DNA from 2 places in the Sporosarcina sp. NCCP-2331 genome. Region 2 is predicted to be linked to the other one. Evidence: predicted binding sites of a transcription regulator. Region 2 holds the regulator's gene; the other holds the start of a gene.
The links. The regulator LexA, encoded in region 2, represses DNA repair genes until DNA is damaged. The targets are predictions, from matches to a motif close to CGAACATATGTTCG.

Region 1: a site for LexA is predicted at 1,382-1,395, ahead of NCCP2331_RS05185 (YhjD family protein). Genes of this name have one in related genera too.

What each region holds. Positions count from the first base shown of each region.
Region 1 is NZ_BRCD01000006.1:78,435-81,833, reverse strand. Features, by position in the region: gene NCCP2331_RS05190 (nuclear transport factor 2 family protein) at 685-1,248, shown strand; gene NCCP2331_RS05185 (YhjD family protein) at 1,413-1,790, shown strand; gene NCCP2331_RS05180 (competence protein ComK) at 1,753-2,289, opposite strand; gene NCCP2331_RS05175 (response regulator transcription factor) at 2,931-3,399, shown strand, end outside.
Region 2 is NZ_BRCD01000002.1:17,445-20,843, reverse strand. Features, by position in the region: gene miaA (tRNA (adenosine(37)-N6)-dimethylallyltransferase MiaA) at 1-250, shown strand, start outside; gene hfq (RNA chaperone Hfq) at 292-516, shown strand; gene NCCP2331_RS01290 (methionine gamma-lyase family protein) at 613-1,872, shown strand; gene lexA (transcriptional repressor LexA) at 1,919-2,539, opposite strand; gene yneA (cell division suppressor protein YneA) at 2,736-3,056, shown strand; gene NCCP2331_RS01275 (YneB family resolvase-like protein) at 3,049-3,399, shown strand, end outside.

The sequences.
Region 1 (3,399 bases), on a different contig from region 2:
GAAAGGTCTTTTGCGAAAAAGGCCTTTCAGTTTGTAGATTAACAAGTTTAGTGGTTAGGGCTTTGTGGGCAATAAGTTTTGTCGATATAGGATGGCAGTAGGGGATTTGCGCTTCAGCCGGTACGCTTTCCGGAGGGCCCGCGGTAAGCCGACTTGGTCGCAAGCTCCCCAAAGTCGTCTTACCTGTCGGGCTGATCCTCCCGGAGTCGACCGGCTTACGCTCCAATCCTTATAAAATGTGCAATGTTACTTGGTCTGCTCATTGAATTTATTGCGTGAACTTATTGTTGACCACGATAATTTTATGAGTACTCCAATACAAAATCCTTTGCTTGCAGAATCCACAAGGCTATGAGAAAAGGACTTCTTCATACAAAGTCTTGAAAACAAAGCCAGTTGACCGTAGTGCAGGGCGGCGAAAAGCAAAGATGTGCTCCCAACGCTACGCTTATGCTCGCAAAAGCCGTTCTTCGTTACGGCTCTTCCTGCGGGATTCAGCGCGAGTGATGAGACCCTGGACGGAGCGCCAGCGGAGGAAGCGGATCCGCGCCCCACGGAAAGCGTCCGCCTGGAACGCAGGGAAACGGTATCTTAACCACCTACTCACTTTCTCACTAATTCTTGTCTACAAACTGAAAGGTCTTTTGCAGAAAAAAGGCCCTTTTCTCCGTTCAGGAGGCAGCAATGAAAAAACAATTAGCAGCAGCATCCATCGCCCTAGCGCTAGTATTGGGTGCGTGTAATAAAGCAGAAGAAACGAACCCGAATGATGTGGAAAACGGCGAAGCAGCTCCGGGCAGCGGAGCGATTGATCATGGTGTCGACGATAAAAAAGTCGGCTTCAGCATGTCAGGCGACCAAGTCGAAGAAGCGGCAGATGTGCCAAAAGAGGAAAAAGAAAGCATTCTTTCAGCATTCGACCACTATATCGAAACGCTGAATAATAAAGACGTGGACGGCTATCTTGCTACACTTTCCACAAAAGGCTATGACGAGGCAGAAGAGCGTAAAGCAATGGAAGAAATGCTCGAAACTACAGACATTCAGCGTGAAGCGGACAATAAAACTATCGTAAAATATGCCGAGGAAGAAGCACAGGTATTTTCGACTTTGAAAACAACGCTGATCGACACGGCAAGCGGTGCGGAAAACATTGCAGACGGACGCCAAGTAACCGTCTTCCATAAAGAAGACGGCGCATGGAAAGTATTCTCGATCCACTTCATTGGAGACGATCCGGCGAAGTAAAGTAGAAGGCTGTTGCGGATAGTCATGCAGATGACTGCCTGCAGCAGCCTCTTTTTTATCCTGGCAACTCCAACAAAAATTCCCACCTGAAACTTGCTTGCTTTTCCTGCGTGTACAGATTATAATCGGTATACGAACACTAGTTCTTACAGGAGGCGAAGCACATGCCTTTAATCCCCACGGAAGCATTGCCCTATTTAGAAAATCATATTTACCTGCCTATGCTGCTGACAATTCTTGAAAGAGACCGGCAGCTTGTAGAGCAAATGCCTTTCAAATTAAAAAGCCCTTACCTCAACTTAGTGGACGACACGATGAACGCTGTCAGTGCAGATCTCCAGAAAACTGCGATTTACTTACGCCGGCATAAAATGAAAGTCATCCGCAGATCAACAGATGAATTATTCACTGAATACCTATTTCTGCATGACGGCTACGAAGATTACCGGCGTTATTTGAATGTGCGGCTTCGAAACCGTTCTGAAGAACTCCTGAATCAGTATCTCAGGAAATTGGGGAGTCAGAATGTTTCGGCTCCATGACCATCGAATAGGAACTGCGCAATTCCTCCTGTGCATTATCAAACCGCTGAGAGAGCACATGAGACAATGTCACTTGGCGATACACGGTATTCATTGACGTATTCAACAGCAATTTTGCATTCGTCTTCAGCACGAGAGACACTCCGTCTTTATGCGGGTGGGCATCTTTGACCGCGTGAAAGGCAATCCATGTATTCTGGTGCAGTGATGGTGATAATAAAGGGAAAAACAATAACGGTTTATTATGTGAGTGAGTTAGCATGATGGGTGGTTTATGCCGTTTCTTCAAATCTTTTTTGGAGCTTTCAATGATCGCTTCGAGGTTGGTGCGGTAATGAGCGCAGGAGTCTCGCATGATTTCCAGCGGAGTCTTTTCGACGAAGAACGTTCGGTTGCTTTCAATGACTTGCGTGAAAAAAGGATTAGGATGTTTTCCGCTCAGTAATGCGAAAGTATGAAACGTCACGATATAAGAAGATAAAATCTGTTCATGAACCATAGCATTCCCTCCAGTTTTTATAGGCCGATATACGTATGATCTCATTATATGACAGAAAAATCAAAAATCAACAAGAAAAGTAGAGAAACAAGTAATAAGGTGTATCTTTTTTACTGATTGTGCCCAATGATATACGAGCGAAACGATCCACACTTCAATTAAAAATCCTGCAAAGTCGAGAAACGAAACCCGCACATATTAAATCCACACACTGCCAACATGCACGTGACAGGTTGTCAAGCACATGTTTTGATGAAGAGCCAAGAAGAAAGTGCAAAAAATGCGGAAGAGAAACAAAAGAAGAGCGATAACAATGGTTGAAAGAGCAAGCTGGAGAGCAAGAGAGTTTACCCTTAATGGGCTAGTATTACGGTTTACTTGAGAATATTATTTTATTGCTGGAGATAAAAATGGTTGATCTATATTTATCGCTAGACCAAGTGACAAAAAATAGTTACTCTCTTATCACAGAAAAGTCCGTGCTATTCTTAAAAAATACATACAAGCAGTACACACGACGTACACAGGAGTCTTCTATACTAGGTTTACATGGTCCAGTTGGAGGTGTAGAAGAATGAAGCCATATTAGTATCCATGTCCCATAGTGAAAGAGGGCGTGGATAGATGCGGAGAGGAAAACCATGAAAAGAAATCTATTGTTAGTTGAAGATGACTTGCTGATGCGTGAGTTTATCACGGATTATTTCAAGAAGGAACAATGGGACGTGTATGAAGCCGGAAATGGTAAACTTGCACTCAAGATTTTTGAAAGACATTCCATTGATCTGATTGTGCTGGACATTATGATGCCTGAACTTGATGGGTTTTCAGTATGCAGGCAGATTCGCAGGAATTCAAATGTTCCAATTATCATGATCACAGCTAGGGCAGATGATGAAGATCAATTGAAAGGGTTCGAGCTTGGTGCGGACGAATATGTCACAAAGCCTTTTAGCCCAAGAGTATTAGTAGCTCGTGCGACTACACTGTTGAAACGAACGGAAGGTACGATCGGTCAAGAGGGAAATCTACTCACCTTTGGCAGGCTGGTGGTCAATAGAATGGCCCATACTGTTTCCTTGGAGGGAAAACCGATATCTTTGGCACCAA
Region 2 (3,399 bases):
GTGGAATCGCGGAATTCGAAATACGCAGTCAGTCCAGGCAATCGGTTATAAGGAATTGATCTCTTATTTTGACGGTCATCTGACAAAAGAACAGGCGATTGAAGCAGTCAAAAAAAACACCCGTAACTATGCAAAACGGCAGCTGACTTATTTCCGCAATAAACTTCCTGTGGAGTGGGTGGAGGCCGACCAGCCAACGGATGAAATTTTTCGAAAAACATGTGAAATAATAAAGGGTTTTAAGAAGTAAGTGGGGAATAATTCATGTAATAGATATAGGGAGGCAATTGAATGGCACAAGGGAATATGCAGGATACGTTTTTGAATTCTTTACGGAAGAACAACACGTTTGTTACGGTTTTTCTATTGAATGGTTTTCAATTGAAAGGCTTGATCAAGTCCTATGACAATTATACGGTCTTGCTGGAATCAGACGGAAAACAGCAACTCATCTATAAACATGCGATATCAACCTATGCACCGGCAAAACCCGTTATTTTAAAAGATGAACAGTAAAACAGGCTGATGCCTGTTTTTTTATGTTCTTTAGTAGGGCAACCCGGCTCCTTCTGCTAAAATAGATGTTGAACAAAATGAAAAGAGGTACTACCTATGCAAATCGCACCGATCAATGAAGAACTGCTTCAGAAATCTTACGAAGCAGAGCAGAAAATTGCACCTTATGTAAAAAAAGTAGAAGAAATCGCTTTTTATAATCAGCGAAAAGTGCTTCAGGCTTTCAAGCAGAATAAAGTCAGTGACTTTCATCTGTCCGGTTCAACAGGCTACGGCTACGATGACAGCGGGCGTGATACTCTTGAACAGGTCTATGCAGATGTTTTCGGGGCAGAAGACTGTCTTGTCCGAAATCAAATCATTTCAGGCACTCATGCCATTACCATCAGTTTGTTCGGTATACTCCGTCCGGGGGATGAATTGATCTATATCACCGGCAAACCGTACGATACACTGGAATCAATCATTTCAGGAAACGGCAAAGATACTGGTTCACTGGAAGACTACCAAATTTCATATCGGCATATCGATTTGAAAGAAGACGGCAAAGTGGATTATGAGAAAGCTGAAGAAGCGATTTCTTCCAAAACAAAAATAGTCGCAATTCAGCGCTCAAAAGGCTATTCGAGCAATCCATCATTCCGGATACATGAAATTAGAGAAATGATTCAAGAGATACGCAAAATAAAAGAAGATGTCGTCATCTTCGTGGACAATTGCTATGGTGAATTTGTGGAGCTGCAGGAACCGACGGAAGCAGGCGCCGATTTGATGGCTGGTTCACTTATTAAAAATCCGGGCGGCGGCTTAGTGAGAACCGGCGGATATATAGCAGGAAAAAAAGAACTGGTAGAAAAATGTGCGTACCGAATGACTTCTCCGGGACTTGGCGCAGAAGCCGGAGCATCACTGGATACATTACTCGAAATGTATCAGGGCTTTTTCCTGGCACCCCATGTGGTGAGCCAGGCAGTCAAAGGCGCATTGTTTACTGCTGCTTTCTTTGAACAGTTTGGAATGGACACGACACCGCACTACAGCGTGCAGCGCACAGATCTCATCCAATCGGTAAACTTTTCAACACCGGAACAGATGATCACATTCTGCCGGATGATACAGGACAATTCTCCAATAAATGCCCACTATGCGCCTGAACCATCTTATATGCCGGGCTATTCGGATGACGTCATTATGGCCGCCGGCACGTTTATCCAGGGTTCCAGCATCGAGCTGACAGCTGACGGCCCCATCAGATCGCCTTATACCGCTTATATACAGGGCGGACTGACATATGAACATGTCAAAGCTGCTGTGCTGGCATCTACTGAGCAGCTTTTGGAACAAAAACTGATATAAAACAAAAAGTGTATCAAAAACCATAATGGTTTTCGATACACTTTTTTTAATGAATCATCCGATAAACTCCGACAACTTTCCCGAGTATCGATACTTGGTCAACGATAATCGGTTCCATAGACGAGTTTTCAGGCTGCAGACGGAAATAGTCCTTCTCTTTAAAGAAACGTTTCACCGTTGCTTCATCTTCCTCAGTCATAGCTACTACAATTTCGCCGTTCATAGCGGAATGAGTCTGTCTGACAATCACACGGTCGCCATTCAAGATGCCTGCTTCAATCATACTCTCTCCAACAATCTCAAGCATGAAGATTTCATCATCTGAAGAGCCGAAACTGTCCGGCAGCGGAAAGTACTCTTCTATATTTTCAATAGCAGTTATCGGAGCACCTGCAGTAACTTTACCAATCAATGGAACATGCATGACCCCGCCTTTTAATTCTTCAAGGCCTTCGGGATCTAATATTTCTATCGCACGGGGCTTCGTCGGGTCCCGCCGGATAAATCCTTTGTTCTCCAGACGTGACAAGTGGCCGTGCACAGTAGAGCTGGATGCAAGACCGACTGCTTCTCCGATTTCCCTTACGGATGGCGGATATCCTTTTAAACGGACTTCATCTTTAATGAAAGCAAGTATTTCTTCCTGTCTTTTAGAAATTTTCTTCAATTCATTCACCTCTTCAATTGGTTTGCCGGTAAATCGAAATATCCAACAAGTATTTTGAATATAGTATAACATGCGTTCGGCTAGTAATCAAACAAAGGTTCGAATTTTGCTTGACAGCCAATCGTATGTTCTCTTATAATTGAGAACAAGCATTCCGAACATGCATTCTAAAAATAGAGTAATAGGAGGATTCAGCATGAGATTCTTTAAAGAAAATTATTTTTTTATTGTACTTATAGTAGTTATTCTATCCGTGGCGGCCTACCAATTGGACAAGTTGTCATCAGATGAAGGGTATATGGAAATAGTTATTGACGATGGTGACACATTATGGGATCTGGCAGCGAATTATGCAGACGCCAAGACGCCTCCTCACCATTGGATTGAACAAGTAAAATCCTTGAATGAGCTGAAGAGTGACCAGATCAAATCCGGTGACTTGCTGCGTCTGCCTGTTAAGATGGACAGACAGCCCGATCATAGGCTGGCTGAAATGGGAGAGGGAGCAAATGAATAACAAGAAATGTGTGATATATTGCCGTGTGAGTACAGAAAAAGAAACGCAGGAACAGTCTCTGGTGAGGCAGCAGGAAGAACTGGAGCAATTAGCGGTGGAACTTTCCTATGAATGTGCCGGTATTTTTACTGATCGGCAAAGCGGTTATGAAATGGACCGGGACGGACTGCTTGCTCTGCTCGATCAGCTACAGAATGAAAAAATCGATGCATTGCTTGTACAGGACGAAACCCGTCTTGGACGCGGCAACGCCAGAGTGGCTATTTTGCACGTTATAGCTAAATCGCAGACCACCGTGATATCCAATCATTCAAACGGGACGATAGAACTCAATGAAATGGAT